2 linked regions of the Variovorax paradoxus B4 genome follow. The protein of the gene in region 2 binds, or shares a complex with, the protein of the main gene of each other region. Links are inferred from orthologs where the notes say so. Each region holds a gene or a part of one and is shown on either strand. Other genes may lie near its edges.

Region 1 (7,630 bases), 1.7 Mb from region 2 along the record:
TCCGGGTGAAGATCTTCCACTCGGACAGGTTCAGCACCTTGGCCACGTTCATGTAGTCGCTCGGAACCCGCTGCACGCCGACGGCGGTGTTGATCACCATCGGCCAGATCGAGCAGATGAAGATGGTCCAGATGGCCGCCGGGTTGGCGCCCTTGAACACCAGGAGGCCGATGGGCAGCCAGGCCAGCGGCGACACCGGGCGCAACAGGCTGATCAGCGGATTGAACATGCGCGAAAGGAATTCGAAGCGCCCGATTGCAAAACCGGCCGGAATACCGACCGCCGCGGCCAGCCCGAAACCCAGCGCCACGCGCTGCAGCGACGAGAGCACGTTCCAGCCCACGCCCTGGTCGTTCGGGCCCTTGCTGTAGAACGGGTCGCTGAACACCGTGAGCGCCTGCTGCCAGGTGGCCAGCGGCGACGGAAAGCCGGTGGTGCTCTTCATGGCCACCAGTTCCCAGACCAGCACCAGCAGGCCGAAGCCCGCGAGCGGCGGCAGCACGCGCATCCAGAAGGCGCGGAAGTCACGCTTTTTCAGCATGCGAGGCTCGCTTGCCACCGCGGGCGCCGAAGCGGCCGCGGCAACCGGTGCCGAGGCCCTTGCCGGCTGCGGCGCTGTGGTGGGCACGGCACCGGACGTATCGAGAGGAGAGTGGAAGACAGCGCTGACCATGGCATGCTCCTCAGGCGTGGACCTTGAACGAATCGGCGTATTTCCGGGGGTCCTTGCCGTCCCACACCGTGCCGTCCATCAGCTTGCTGGTTCGCATGGCGTCCTTGGGCACGCTGACCTTCATGGCGCCGGCGACGTCCTTGTACATGTCGATCTGATTGATCTGCTTGGCCACCGCCAGGTAGTCGGGGTGCTCCTTCAGGATGCCCCAGCGCTTGTGCTGCGTGAGGAACCACATGCCATCGGACAGGTACGGAAAGTTGACCGCGCCGTCATCGAAGAACTTCATGTGGTTGGGATCGTCCCAGCTCTTGCCCATGCCGTTCTCGTAGCGGCCCAGGATGCGCTGGTTGATGGCGTCCGAGCTGGTGTTGATGTACGACTTCTCGGCGACGACCTCGGCCATCTTGGCCTTGTTCTGGAGGTTGGCGTCGATCCACTTGCTGGCCTCCATCACGGCCATCATCACGGCACGGCAGGTGTTCGGATTGGCCTTGACGAACTCGGCCCGCGTGCCGAGCACCTTCTCGGGGTGATCCTTCCAGATGTCCTGCGTGGTGATGGCGGTGACGCCGATCTTGTCGATGATGGCGCGCTGGCCCCAGGGTTCGCCCACGCAGAAGCCGTCCATGTTGCCCACGCGCATGTTGGCCACCATCTGCGGAGGCGGCACCACGATCACCTTGGCATCGGCCACGGGGCTGATGCCGGCCGAAGCCAGCCAATAGTTCAGCCACATCGTGTGGGTGCTCGTCGGAAAGGTGCCGGCAAAGGTGTATTCGCGCTTTTCCTTGGCCATGAGCTTGGCGAGCGAAGGTGCGTCCACTGCGCCCTTGTCCGCCAGCGCCTTCGAAAGCGTGATCGCCTGGCCGTTGCGGTTCAGGCCCATGAGTACGGCCATGTCCTTCTTGGGGCCCCCGACGCCGACATGCACACCGTAGACCAGGCCGTAGAGCACATGCGCCATGTCGAGCTCGCCGTTGACCAGCTTGTCGCGCACGCCCGCCCAACTGGCTTCCTTGCTGGGCACGATCTTCACGCCGTACTTCTTGTCGAAGCCCAGCACCGAAGCCATCACCACGCTGGCGCAGTCGGTCAGCGGGATGAAGCCGATCTTGACTTCCGCTTTTTCCGGCTTGTCGGAGCCTTGGGCCCAGACGGCGGCGCGCAGCGCGGGATTGACTCCCACGGCGCCAATGGCGGCGGCTTGCAGTACGCGGCGGCGGCTGAGGCTGGTTTTCAGCGGGTCGGTCATGGGCGGGCTCCGGTTGAAGAACGAACAAAGGAAAGAAGCAAAAACAAAAAGGCGTCCGCACCGCGCAGGGGCTGCTCGAAAACGAGCCCTTGCGGGATGGGGACGCCTTTGTCCGGTTTCGGTGGACAACACCCGCCGTTGGGTGCTGCCTGCCTGGGACCCGTAGGTCCATGTACTACTTCAGCAAACTATGTGCCAGCTTTCCTGGCTGCCGATTGCTATCAAATTGGTAGCAGAAGAGCGGTTGCCGGCATATGTGAAAGGGCCTCGGGGCGGAAATTCGAATTCATGCACGGTTGTTGTGCGCTGCACCAATTCGAACGCTTTGGGGTGGCCCTCAGCGCCGGGGCGCTGCATCGAGCGGCAGGTAGTCGGCCATGGCGAGCATCGACTCGGCCACGTCGACGAGGCGGCGCTTCTGGTTCATGGCCGTCTGGAGCAGCATCTTGTGCGCTTCGTTCTCGCTCATGCGGCGGTGCGCCATCAAAAGGCCCTTGGCGCGCTCGACCAGCTTGCGCTCGTTGAGGGAGGCGCGCACGGTTTCAAGCTCGTCGCCCATGGCCTGTAGCCGGCGCGACTGTTCCTGGACCATGTCGAGCACCGAGCGCTCGAGGTGCCGGCCGTACTGGGCGGGCTCCGTGGCCTGGGTGTCGGCGTCGTCGAAGAACACTGCGCCCTCGGGCTGCGGCGCAAGGGTGCCGAGCACCTGCTGGTATCGCTGCAGTTCGCTGCGTGCCTGCGCGGTCTTGCGGGCACAGAGTTCGCGCAGGTCGGCGGCCAGCCGGTCTTCGACGGTTTTCATGGCGTCGATGCGGCGCGTGCACCAGTCGAACCAGGCCTGGCTCAGCCGGGGATCGGGAACGGACGCCGAGGCCGCCTGGGCAGAGGTCACGCTCAAGCGGCGCTGGCGCTCGATCTCGGCCATGGCAGCGTCGGACTGGCCTTGATGCCAGAGCGCCAGCACGCCGCTGCTCGAAAAATCGGTAAAGACCTGGAAGCAGCGCTCCTGCAGTTCGATGAGGTGCAGCCATTGCTGGCGCTGCGCCTCGTCGCTGCGCCCCAGCGCCAGCGACGCGGCGCCGAAGGCGCGCTCCTGGCCGGCAAATTCCTTGCCCTGCATGAAGTTGAACATCGCCACCAGCAGGCGCGAGATTTCAGGGTCGGTGGCGCCATCGGCCGCCTCGAACACCACCGCCAGCAGGCCGGCAACGAGCTTCGCGAACGCGGCGGTGGCCTGCGCTGGCGTCAGCTCGAGCGCGCCGATGCGGCGGCGCAGGGCAGGCAGGCCGTCCAGCCCGGGAAGCACCCAGGCAATGCGGCTGAAGAGGCGGGCGCTGTTGCCTGCCGTGGCGCCGGGGCGCGCTTCGGTCTCGAGCTGGTCGAATCCGGCGCGCACCACCTGCTCGAGCGCCAGGCATTCGGCGATCTGCGGATCGCGCTGGTCGGCGAAGCGGCCGCCGCGCGAGGCGAGAAACACGTTGGACATGCCGCGCTCCCGCTGCAGCGCATGGACGAGCCGCGCGATCAGGCCGACCAGGTCGCTGGTGCGCGCGAGCTGGTCCAGCTCGTCGATTTCGCACTTTCTGGCGGCGATCAGAAAACTCAGTCCGGATTTCATGGTGGAAAGGGGAAGCAAAGGGCTTGCTGCAACATCCGTGCCGCACGGACATTCTTCGCCGCCTACACTCCCGGGCATGCTTCTCCTGGGAATCGAATCATCCTGCGACGAAACCGGCGTGGCGCTGGTGGAAACGCATGGCGACGCACTGCCGCAGCTGCGCTCGCACGCGCTGCACAGCCAGATCGCCATGCACCAGGCCTATGGCGGCGTGGTGCCCGAACTGGCCAGCCGCGACCACATCCGCCGCGTGCTGCCCCTGACCGAAGCCGTGATGGCCGAAGCGGGCCGCTCGCTGGCCGAGATCGACGTGGTCGCCTACACGCGCGGGCCGGGCCTGGCTGGGGCCTTGCTGGTGGGCGCCGGCGTGGCCTGCGCGCTGGGCGCCGCGCTGGGCAAGCCGGTGCTCGGGGTGCATCACCTCGAAGGGCATTTGCTGTCGCCTTTCCTGAGTGCCGATCCGCCGGAATTTCCCTTCGTGGCGCTGCTCGTGTCAGGGGGGCATACGCAATTGATGCGGGTCGACGGCGTGGGCCGCTACGAACTCCTGGGCGAAACCATCGACGATGCGGCCGGCGAGGCCTTCGACAAGAGCGCCAAGCTCATGGGCCTGCCTTATCCGGGCGGTCCCTGGCTGGCCAAGCTGGCGGAAGCGGGCAATCCCGCGGCGTTCAAGCTGCCGCGGCCGCTCCTGCACAGCGGCGATCTGGATTTTTCGTTCGCCGGCCTGAAGACGGCGGTGCTGACGCAGGCGAAGAAGCTCGGCGCCGAACTCGAGGCGAACAAGGCCGACCTGGCCGCGTCCACGCAAGCTGCGATCGTCGAGGTGCTGCTGAAGAAATCGCTGGCCGCGCTCGAGCAGACGGGCCTCAGGCGGCTCGTCGTGGCCGGCGGGGTGGGCGCGAATCGAAGCCTGCGGGAGCAGTTGAACGCCGCCTGCGCCAGGCGCGGCGTGCGGGTGCACTATCCGGAACTGCACCTGTGCACCGACAACGGCGCCATGATTGCCATGGCGGCCGCCATGCGGCTGCAGTCGGGCCTGGCGCAGGCCAGCGAACGCTATGCCTTCGACGTCAAGCCGCGATGGCCCATGGCTTCGCTGATGGCGTCATCCGAGGCGCCGCGGCCGGTGCCCGCGTAGCCGTCGGGCGCGAGCGGCCGAGCGACGGAAGCGGCAGCACGTCCAGCACATTGCGCCAGAGTTGGCGCCACTGCGGCCAGTCGTGGCCGCCCTCGGTCGTGAAGACGCGGCCTTCGGGCAGGGCGTCCGCCAGCAACTTGTGATTGCTGGCAAAGCGGTCGCTGAGGCCGAAACCGAGATACAGCTGGGGCAGGCTTTGGGATTTCTGCGGCTCCAGGTATTGCTGGAACCAGGGCCATAGCTTGCGGTCGACTTCCTCGTCGGGCAAGGGGCCGGCCGGCGCCTGCCAGGTGCGCAGGCCGCCGGCCTTGAGGATCTCGGCACCAAGGACGCGCCGCCCCAGGTAGGGCGCCAGCGCGACGATGCCGTCGACCGAACCCGGCCGCGACAGTTCATGGATCAGCGCTCCGAAGCCGCCAATGGAGATTCCAACCAGCCAGATCGACTTGTAGCCCTTGGCGCGCTGCGGTTCGATGACGTCCGCATGCAGGCGCTCGCTGAGCGTCTGGTCGTAATAGTAGGAAACGTCGGCGTCCACCAGCAGCGAGTCGGCTGCCAGGTGGCGCTCGCGCACGGCGCTGATGAAGCCTTCGCGCTCGAACTCGTCGGGTTTCAGATAGGCGCCCGGCAGGAAGACCAGGAGCGTATCGGACCGTTCATCGTCGTTGGCTGACTTGAGGTGCGTGATCATGGCGTGCCTTGAAGGGCACCCGAATCCGCACCGTCATGGATTCGGTGCGTCTCTCGAAACGCCCACGAAGAAAGGAAAATGTGAAAACGTCACATGATGTGACGTTATTCGCTGTCGTATTGTGATTAGGGAGCGTCTTCAAAGTCAAAAACAATAGATAACGACACTTTCCTCTTGTGGGCTTTGCGCCTCAGTTGATCGCCAGTTGCGAAACCTGGCTGACCGGCACCTGCTTGCCCAGCTTCAGCGTGAGCACGCCGTTCTCGAGCTTGGCCTCGCTGGCGCTCACGTCGATGTCCTGGGGCAGTTCGTAGGCCGCCTTGAACTGGCGCCTGGCTTCTGCCTTGCTGTCGATGCGGACCACGGCGCCCTCGATGCCGATGGCAAGGTCTTCGCGCGAGAGGCCCGGCACGTCGATGGAGAGCGTCCAGCTCTTGTCGTCCTGCTCGACGAGCGGCGAGGGGCGGGTTCCGGCGAAGGCTTCGTTGACGAAGCGCTCGAAGGCGCGGTCGTACGAACGGGGTGCAAAGCGGGCGGTGCGAAGGGTCGGTGCGAAAAACATGTGAGAACTCCTGAATGAACACAATGGGGACAAGGAATGTGTGTCCCTTACACTGCGCGGCCATTCAATCCTGAGTGCCGCTTGACACCTCATCTAGGCACAGCTGCACCCGTTTCAAGACAATGAACCCCCCCTTTATTTGGCGTCGCAAGGCCTTGAAATTTGCGGCGCTGGCGCTATGCGCGGCCCCCTTCGCAGCGCAGGCGCAGACACCGCCCGCGCCCATCCGTCTCGCGTTGATCGAAAGCATGAGCGGGCCGTTCGCCAATACCGGCGAGGCGGTGTTTCGCAATCTGCTGTGGGCCGTGGAGCGCGTGAATGCGCGCGGCGGCGTCAAGCTGCCCGGCGGGGCGCGGCCGCTGCAGCTCGACCGCTACGACAGCAAGGGGCAGAACGAAGAAGCGCTGTCGGCGCTGCGTGCGGCCATGGACGACGGCGCGCGCATCGTGCTGCAGGGCAATTCGTCGGCCACCGCCGCGGCGCTGGTCGATGCCATCGAGAAGAACAACGAGCGCGATCCCGCGCGGCGCGTGATCTTCCTCAACTACGCGGCGGTTGATCCGGCGCTGACCAACGACCGCTGCAGCTTCTGGCACTTTCGCTTCGACGCCCATGCCGACATGCGCGTGGCCGCGCTGATGGAAGTGGTGAAGGACGATGCGGCCATCAAGCGCGCCTACCTGATCGGGCAGGACTACAGCTTCGGCCAGGCGGTGCTGCGCGAATCGAAGCGGCAACTCGGCGTGCAGCGGCCCGACGTGGAGATCGTCGCGGAAGAGCTCCATCCGATGGGCAAGGTGAAGGACTTCGCGCCCTACGCCAGCAAGATCATCGCGAGCGGCGCGCAGGCCGTGTTCACCGGCAACTGGGGCAACGACCTCACGCTGCTCGTGAAGGCCGCGCGCGAGGCCGGCTTCAACGGCACCTTCTATACCTTCTATGGCAACGCGCTCGGCGCGCCGGCGGCCATCGGCGACGCAGGCATCGGCCGCGTGATCGCGGTGGCCGACTGGCTGCCCAACGTGCAGACCGCGCAGTCCGAGGCCTTTTATCGCGCCTTCCGCACGCGCTTTCCGAAACCCGCCGACGACTACGTGCACATGCGCATGCAATTGCTAGTGGAGTCGCTTGCGCAATCGATAGCGCGTGCGGGCAGCGTCGACGCGGTGGCCGTGGCGCGCGCGCTCGAGCAGGCCGACGTGAGCCTCTACGGCCAGCGCGGCCGCATGCGCGCGGCGGACCATCAGTTCCAGCAGCAGCTGGTGGTCGGCGTGATGGACAAGCAGGGCAGGCCGGGCGTGCAGTTCGATGTCGAGGGTTCGGGCTACGGCTTTCGCGTGGTCAAGACCATCGCTCCCGAACGCGCCGAACTGCCGACCACCTGCAAAATGAAAAGAATCTAGGAAACGAAGACATGCGTGAAGCCATCCACAACCTCGAAGCCTCCAAGATCCGCGAGGTTGCCAATGCCGGACTCGGCCGCGACGACGTGCTCGCGTTCTGGTTCGGCGAGAGCGACGAGGTCACGCCCGAGGTGATCCGCCAGGCGGCGATCGACTCGTTGCAGCGCGGCGAAACCTTCTATGCGCACAACCTCGGCCTGCCCGAGCTGCGCGAAGCCATTGCGCGCTATACCAGCGCGCTTCATCCCGTGGTCGATGCATCGCGCATTGCCGTCACGTCCGGCGGC
Region 2 (6,607 bases):
CGAAGGCCGGATAGCGGAACTGCCGCGTCAGCAGCACCGTGCGCTGCGCCAGGTTGCAGGGCAGCAGCGTGGCGCCGTTGCCGCGGTCGTAGGTCTCGCGGTGCATGCGCTGCCACTGGCCGTCGTTGCGCCGCCAGTCGAAGGCGGTGGTCTTGAGCGTGTACCAGTTGTCGGAAAGCAGGGTGACTTCGTGCACCCGGACGCGGTCGTGGAGGGTCATGGGACGCAGCTTAGGCGCAAATTCGTGCATAAACAAGAAAATTCGTGCAATCCTTGGTCCTGGCCGCTACCATCGCCAGATGCTCACCCGCCAGCGCAAGCAACACATCCTTTCGGTCCTGCAGCGCGACGGCAACGTCGTCGCCAAGTCGCTCAGCGAGGAGCTGGCGCTGTCGGAAGACACCATCCGGCGCGATCTGCGCGAGCTGGCCGCCGAGGGGCTGCTGCAGCGCGTGCACGGCGGCGCGCTGCCGATCGCCAGGGCCGAAGCCGACTTCGCGGGCCGCCTGCAGCTTGCGACCGCGGAGAAGGTGGCCATCGGCCGCGCCGCGGCACGGCTGGTACGGCCCGGACAGGTGGTCTTCATCGATGGCGGCACCACGGCCGTCCAGATGGCGCGGCACCTGCCGGCCAGCCTGCGCGCCACCGTGGTCACACACAGCCCGTCGGTGGCGGTCGAGCTGGCGGGCCACGCCGGCATCGAGGTGGTGCTGATCGGCGGGCGCCTCTTCCGGCATTCGATGGTGGCGGTGGGCGCCGCGGCCATGGACGCCATTTCGCGCATCCACGCCGACACCTGCTTCCTGGGCGTGACCGGCGTGCACGCCGAGGCCGGGCTGACCACCGGGGACGTCGAGGAGGCCGCGATCAAGCGCGCGCTCATGGCGGCCGCGGCCGAGACGGTGGTGCTGGCCTCGTCGGAAAAGATCGGTGCGGCTTCGGCCTGGGTCATCAACCCTGTCTCGGCCGCCACCAGCCTGCTGGTGTCGCCGGAAGCGCCGGCCGCCGCATTGGCGCCGCTGCGCAAGGCCGGGCTTGCCATCCTGCGCAGCGACGGCGGCTGATCGCCCGCATTGCCGGCCATTCGCCCCTGGCCGGCGCGGCCGCGGAGTGCCCTGGATAATCGGGGGATGCCCGCCATGCCCCGTTTCTCGCCCCGCACGCTCGGCATCGGCGCGGCCGTGGTCACCGTGCTGGTCTGGACCGCCTTCATCGTGATCGCCCGGGCTTCGGCCGCACGCTCGCTCACCCCGTTCGACCTGGCGCTGGCGCGCATTGGCGGTGCCAGCCTGGTGCTGGTGCCCTGGGGCGCCTGGATGGTCATGAAGGGGCTGCGGCAAAAGGACGGCACCGCGTCGTCGCTGTTCGGCCTGTCGCCGCTGTCGCTGCGCGTCACGGCCAGCGCCGGCATCTTCGGCGGCGTGGCCTACGCCCTGCTGGCCTACAGCGGCTTCTTCTTCGCGCCCGCGGGCCATGCCTCGGTGCTGATGCCCGGCAGCCTGCCGCTGTGGACCACGCTGCTGGCCGCCCTGGTGCTGCGCGACCGCATCACGCCGGGCCGCGCCTTCGGCCTCGCGCTGATCGTGGCCGGCGATCTGGTGGTCGGCGGGCGCAGCCTGCTGCATGCCTTCGACGGCGGCGAGGTCTGGAAGGGCGACCTGCTCTTCATGGCCGCGGCCTTCTGCTGGGCCTGCTACAGCGTGGTGGCGCGCCGCCACGGGCTGGACGCCGTGCGCGCGACCATCGCCATCACCGTGTTCGCGCTGCTGGCCTACGTGCCCGTCTACAGCCTGCTGGTGGCGGGCGGCGCGGTCGTGAGCCGCATCGGCTCCGCGCCCTGGGGCGAGGTGGCGTTCCAGATGCTGTTCCAGGGCGTCGGCTCGGTCGTCGTCTCGGGCATCACCTTCACGAAGATGATCCAGTACTTCGGGCCGGTGCGCAGCACCATGATCACCGCGCTCGTGCCCGGCCTCTCGGCCTTCGGCGCGGTGATCTGGCTCGACGAGCCGCTCCATTGGAACCTGATTGCCGGCCTGCTGCTGGTGACCGCCGGCATCCTGTTCGGCGTGCAGAAAGCAACAGCCGGTGGCCGCGCCGCTCCGCGGCCCGCGGTGCCGGCCACCGCCGCGGGGTGCCGCGATGCCTAGGCTCCTGGCTTTCGACACCAGTACCGAGCACCTGTCGGTGGCGGTGCGCCACGGCGAGCGCCTGTTCACGCACAGCGGGGCCGGCGGCGCGCAGGCGTCGAGCACGCTGATCCCGCTCATCCTGCAGCTGCTGGCCGAGGCCGGGCTCGAGCTGGCCGCGCTCGACGCCATCGCCTTCGGCCGCGGGCCGGGCTCCTTCACGGGCCTGCGCACCGCCTGCTCGGTGGCGCAGGGCCTGGCTTTCGGCGCCGGCGTGCCGCTGCTGCCGGTCGACACGCTGCTGGCCGTGGCCGAGGAAGCACGCCACGCCTTCGGCGCGCGCCAGGTGGTGGCGGTGCTCGACGCGCGCATGGACCAGCTCTATGCCGCGCGCTATGACTTCGATGGGGGCGGTGCGCTGGGCGGCGGCCTGGCCGACGAGCCGCTGCTGCTCGCGCCCGAAGCCCTCGAAGTGCCCGCCGGATGGTCGCTGGCCGGCAACGCCTTTGCCGCCTATGGACCTCGCCTGGCGCCGGCCGCGGCGCGCCACGAAGTGCTGCCGACGGCCACCGCCATGCTCCGGCTGGCGCCGGCGCTGCTGGCCGCGGGGCGCACGGTGGATGCGGCGCATGCCTGGCCGCTCTATGTTCGCGATAAAGTGGCGCAAACGACCGATGAGCGCGCTGCCATCAAGGCGGCCGCCCTGGCGGTTCCACCTGTTGCCAACACACCATGAGCGCCGTCCTTCAGCCCGTCGAAGCCCGCCTCGAACCGCTCACCGTCGAGCGGCTCGATGCCGTCTGCGCGGTCGAGCAGACGGCCTACAGCCATCCGTGGACGCGGGCCAACTTCATCGATTCGATGGCGGTCGGCTACCACTGCCAGTGTTTGCTCGCGCCAGTCTGCGTGCCGGACCTGGCCACGCCGGTGACCAGCCTCGGGGAAACGCTGATCGGCTATTTCGTCGCCATGAAGGGCGTGGACGAGGTGCACCTGCTCAACATCACCGTGGCGCCGGCCTTCCAGCGCCAGGGCTGGGCGCCGCTGATGCTCGAGGCGCTGACCGGATGGTCGCGCGCGCAAGGGGCGCAGTGGCTCTGGCTCGAGGTGCGCGAGAGCAACCGGCGTGCGCTCGACATCTACATGCGCCAGGGTTTCCGCAGCGTCGGCGTGCGCAAGGGCTACTACCCGGCCCATGAAGGCAAGCGTGAAGACGCGGTCGTCATGAGCCTGCGATTGAATGAATCAGGCTCTGCCTGGGGAGCCTTGCGATGAACGCGGTACAGACACTGAAGCTCGACGCCCGCCGGCGCGCGATGCTCGACGAGATGGGCGTGAAGGTCTGGTGGCCGATGCCCGAAACCGCCGAAGCCGCACCCGTTGCCGCGGCAGCGGCTGCGGTCGCCGCGCCGCCGCCGTCCGCCCGCGAGCAATCCGTGGCCGAAGCGCCGGCCGCTGCGCCCGCCCCGGCCGCAAGGCCTGCCGCAGCACCGGCCCCGGCGGCGCGCCCCGCGCCCGCGCTGCTCGCGCAGGGCGCCGCCGTGCTGGTCGACGCGCCGCGCCGCCTCTACGCCGAGGCCGCAGCCGAACCGGCCCAAGGCGGCTGGCTGGTGGTGGCCGACATGCCGCCCGAAGCCGACGGCCGCCACGGCGAGCCCTTTGCGGGCGATGCCGGCAAGCTGCTCGACAACATGCTGCGCGCCCTCAAGCTGCACGACGGCAAGACGCCGGTGCACCTGATGCGCACGCACCGCGGCGTGGGCGCCGGCCAGCCCGGCAGCCCGCGTCCCATGGACGAGGCTTTCGGGGAACATGCCGCCGCGCTGGCGCCGAGCCTGGTGCTCGCCATGGGGCCGCTGGCCGCCCAAAGCCTGATGCAAAGCACCGATCCGCTCGGCAAGCTGCGCGGCCGCGCGGTGCCGCTGCCCTCGGCCAACGGGGTGCCGGTGGTGGCCACCTACCATCCGGCCTACCTGCTGCGAAACCCGGCCGACAAGGCCCGTGCCTGGGCCGATCTCTGCCTGGCCGCTGAACAGCAAACACCGCCGAACTGAGGCGCGGCGGGCGGGTCCTTAAAATCGACCCCATGACTTTCCTCGACAAGCTGGCCACCGCACAGCAAAAAAACGGTTCGTTGCTCTGCGTGGGGCTCGATCCGGAGCCAGCCAAGTTTCCGGGGCAGCTCAAGGGCGACGCAAGCCGCATCTATGACTTCTGCGCGCGCATCGTCGACGCGACGGCCGACCTGGTCATCGCCTTCAAGCCGCAGATCGCCTATTTCGCGGCCCATCGCGCCGAGGCCCAGCTCGAACAACTGATGGAGCACATGCGCCGCAACGCGCCCGATGTGCCCGTGATCCTGGACGCCAAGCGCGGCGACATCGGCTCCACGGCCGAGCAGTACGCCATCGAGGCCTTCGAGCGCTACGGCGCCGATGCCGTGACCCTGTCGCCCTTCATGGGCTTCGACTCGGTGGCGCCCTACCTCAAGCACCAGGGCAAGGGCGCCTTCCTGCTCTGCCGCACCAGCAACCCCGGCGGCGCCGACCTGCAGGGCCAGCGCCTGGCGGACATCGAGGGCCAGCCCTTCCTTTACGAGCACGTTGCCAAGCTGGCGCAGGGCCCGTGGAACCTCAACGGGCAGCTCGGCCTCGTGGTGGGTGCGACCTACCCGGCGGAGATCGAGCGCGTGCGCGAACTCGCGCCGACGGTGCCGCTGCTGATCCCCGGCGTCGGGGCCCAGGGCGGCGATGCCGTGGCCACGGTGCGCGCCGGCTGGCGCCCCGATGCGCCGATCATCGTGAACTCGTCCCGCGCCATCATCTACGCCTCCTCGGGCGACGACTTTGCCGCCGCGGCGAAGAACGCCGCACGCACCACGCGCGACGCGCTGGAAGCCGCGAAGCCCTGAGAACCCTGTGGGTCAGGCGCGGCGCAGCCTGGTGAAGGCCTCGAATTCCCAGTTGCGCATGCCCAGCAGCAGCGTGTAGCCCTCGCGGTCCTTGGCGGCCAGCTTCTGGTCGGTCTGGTGCTGCTGCGCAAAGTCCTGCGCCACGCGCTGCAGGCGTTCGAGGAACGCGGGCGCGAGCGAGCGGCTGATCTGCCCGTGCACCAGCAGCAGCCCCTCGGCCGGGCCGTCGAAGCCGCCCGCGTAGTAGTCGAGCACCACGTTCTCGCGGAAGAACTCCATCACCGGGCCATGCGGCCGCCAGCGGAAGGTCTTGGCCAGCTTCAGCCGGTAGCGGTTCAGCGGGCGCAGCTCGATGATGCCGATGCGGTCCAGCTGTGCCAGGCAGCCGATGCACTCGGCCTCGCTGATCCGGTAGGCCGCCACGATCTGTTCCAGCGTCCACTGGCTCAGCACGCTGATGGCCACCAGCAGCAGCTTCTTGTCCTTGACCACCGCCTTTTCCTGCTCCTGCGTGAGCTCCTTCAGGAGCGGCTGGGCGTCGGCGACGCGGCGCGCCAGCTCGGCGAAGTCGATCTTGAGCGCACGGCAGATCGCGTCGACGCGCGACAGCGGCATGTCGCTCTTGGCCAGCATGCGCTTCACGCTGGATTCGGCCATGTCGAGCGAGCGCGCCAGGTCGGCGTAGGTCATGCGGGCGCTCTTGAGTTCGTTCTTGAGGGCTTGGACGAGGTCGACGGTGGTACTCATGGCGGCGTGGTTGTGAGGAAGGAGGTATTAAAAAAGGATACCGAAAGGTGTGAATTAGTGCCTCGTATCGATTCTCGATGCCTGTAGAGAGACTGGCAACTAAATTCCGCGGCTCGTACCCACCCACCACCGAGGACCGCCATGCCTTTGCCCACCCTCAGCCGCCGCGAGCGCGGATTGCTCTTCACCTTCGCGCTGCTCGCGCTGGTGGCCCTGTTCGGCCCGGCGCTGCCGGCGGCCGACGTGGCCATTGCCTCGGTGTTCGCCGACGACCGAAGCTGGCACGGCCTGCCCAACGCCATGGACGTCCTGAGCAACCTGCCCTTCGTGCTGATCGGTTTCTGGGGCCTGTACCGGCTCAACCGGATCGACCGGGCCCACCAGGAAGCACTGGCCCAGTTCCCGCTGGCGCCGCCGGCCAACGATCCGCCGGACAACACGCTCGACTGCGCCTGGCTCTTCTTCGCGGGGCTGGTCGCCACCGCCGCGGGATCGGCCTTCTTCCACCTGATGCCCGACGGCGCCCGGCTCGCGGCCGACCGCGCCGGCATGGCGGTGGCCTTCGCGGGGCTGATCGGCATTGCGGTCTGCGAGCGCGTGAGCCAGCGCGCCGGCTGGCCGGCCGCCTGGTTCGTGCTGATGGCCGGATTGCTCTCGGCGGAGGTGTTCCAGGAAAGCGGCAACGTGCTGCCCTGGGCCATCGTGCAGTTCGGCGGCATGGCGCTGGTGCTCACGCTCGCGCTGGCCGCGCCGATGCGCGGCGCGGTCGGGCTCAAGCTGGGCTGGGTGATCTGCTTCTATGCATTGGCCAAGGCCTTCGAGC

The links. The genes of interacting proteins can lie anywhere in the genome.
Region 1: the proteins of tsaB (region 2) and tsaD are in contact, whole or in part, in a solved structure (PDB 4WQ4), measured with the Escherichia coli proteins. The link is inferred for Variovorax paradoxus B4 from one-to-one orthologs.

The regions. Positions count from the first base shown.
Region 1 is NC_022247.1:3,830,086-3,837,715, reverse strand. The notes cover bases 2,796-5,654. They hold tsaD (tRNA (adenosine(37)-N6)-threonylcarbamoyltransferase complex transferase subunit TsaD), read left to right. Parts: upstream 2,796-3,622; coding sequence 3,623-4,687; downstream 4,688-5,654. Other genes in these bases: VAPA_RS17890 (Hsp20/alpha crystallin family protein), read right to left, coding at 5,569-5,654; VAPA_RS17895 (alpha/beta hydrolase-fold protein), read right to left, coding at 4,620-5,378; VAPA_RS17905 (nitrate regulatory protein), read right to left, coding at 2,796-3,546. Outside these bases: ntrB (nitrate ABC transporter permease), read right to left, coding at 1-673; VAPA_RS17910 (CmpA/NrtA family ABC transporter substrate-binding protein), read right to left, coding at 684-1,928; more of VAPA_RS17905, read right to left, coding at 2,266-2,795; more of VAPA_RS17890, read right to left, coding at 5,655-5,940; VAPA_RS17885 (branched-chain amino acid ABC transporter substrate-binding protein), read left to right, coding at 6,063-7,343; VAPA_RS17880 (pyridoxal phosphate-dependent aminotransferase), read left to right, coding at 7,355-7,630.
Region 2 is NC_022247.1:5,539,020-5,545,626, reverse strand. What follows is about bases 1,010-4,000. They hold tsaB (tRNA (adenosine(37)-N6)-threonylcarbamoyltransferase complex dimerization subunit type 1 TsaB), read left to right. Parts: upstream 1,010-2,139; coding sequence 2,140-2,862; downstream 2,863-4,000. Other genes in these bases: VAPA_RS25915 (uracil-DNA glycosylase family protein), read left to right, coding at 3,398-4,000; rimI (ribosomal protein S18-alanine N-acetyltransferase), read left to right, coding at 2,859-3,401; VAPA_RS25930 (DMT family transporter), read left to right, coding at 1,131-2,147; VAPA_RS25935 (DeoR/GlpR family DNA-binding transcription regulator), read left to right, coding at 1,010-1,064. In the rest of the region: VAPA_RS25940 (NUDIX hydrolase), read right to left, coding at 1-220; more of VAPA_RS25935, read left to right, coding at 300-1,009; more of VAPA_RS25915, read left to right, coding at 4,001-4,180; pyrF (orotidine-5'-phosphate decarboxylase), read left to right, coding at 4,213-5,037; VAPA_RS25905 (helix-turn-helix domain-containing protein), read right to left, coding at 5,050-5,784; VAPA_RS25900 (hypothetical protein), read left to right, coding at 5,926-6,607. UniProt on the Escherichia coli protein: Required for the formation of a threonylcarbamoyl group on adenosine at position 37 (t(6)A37) in tRNAs that read codons beginning with adenine.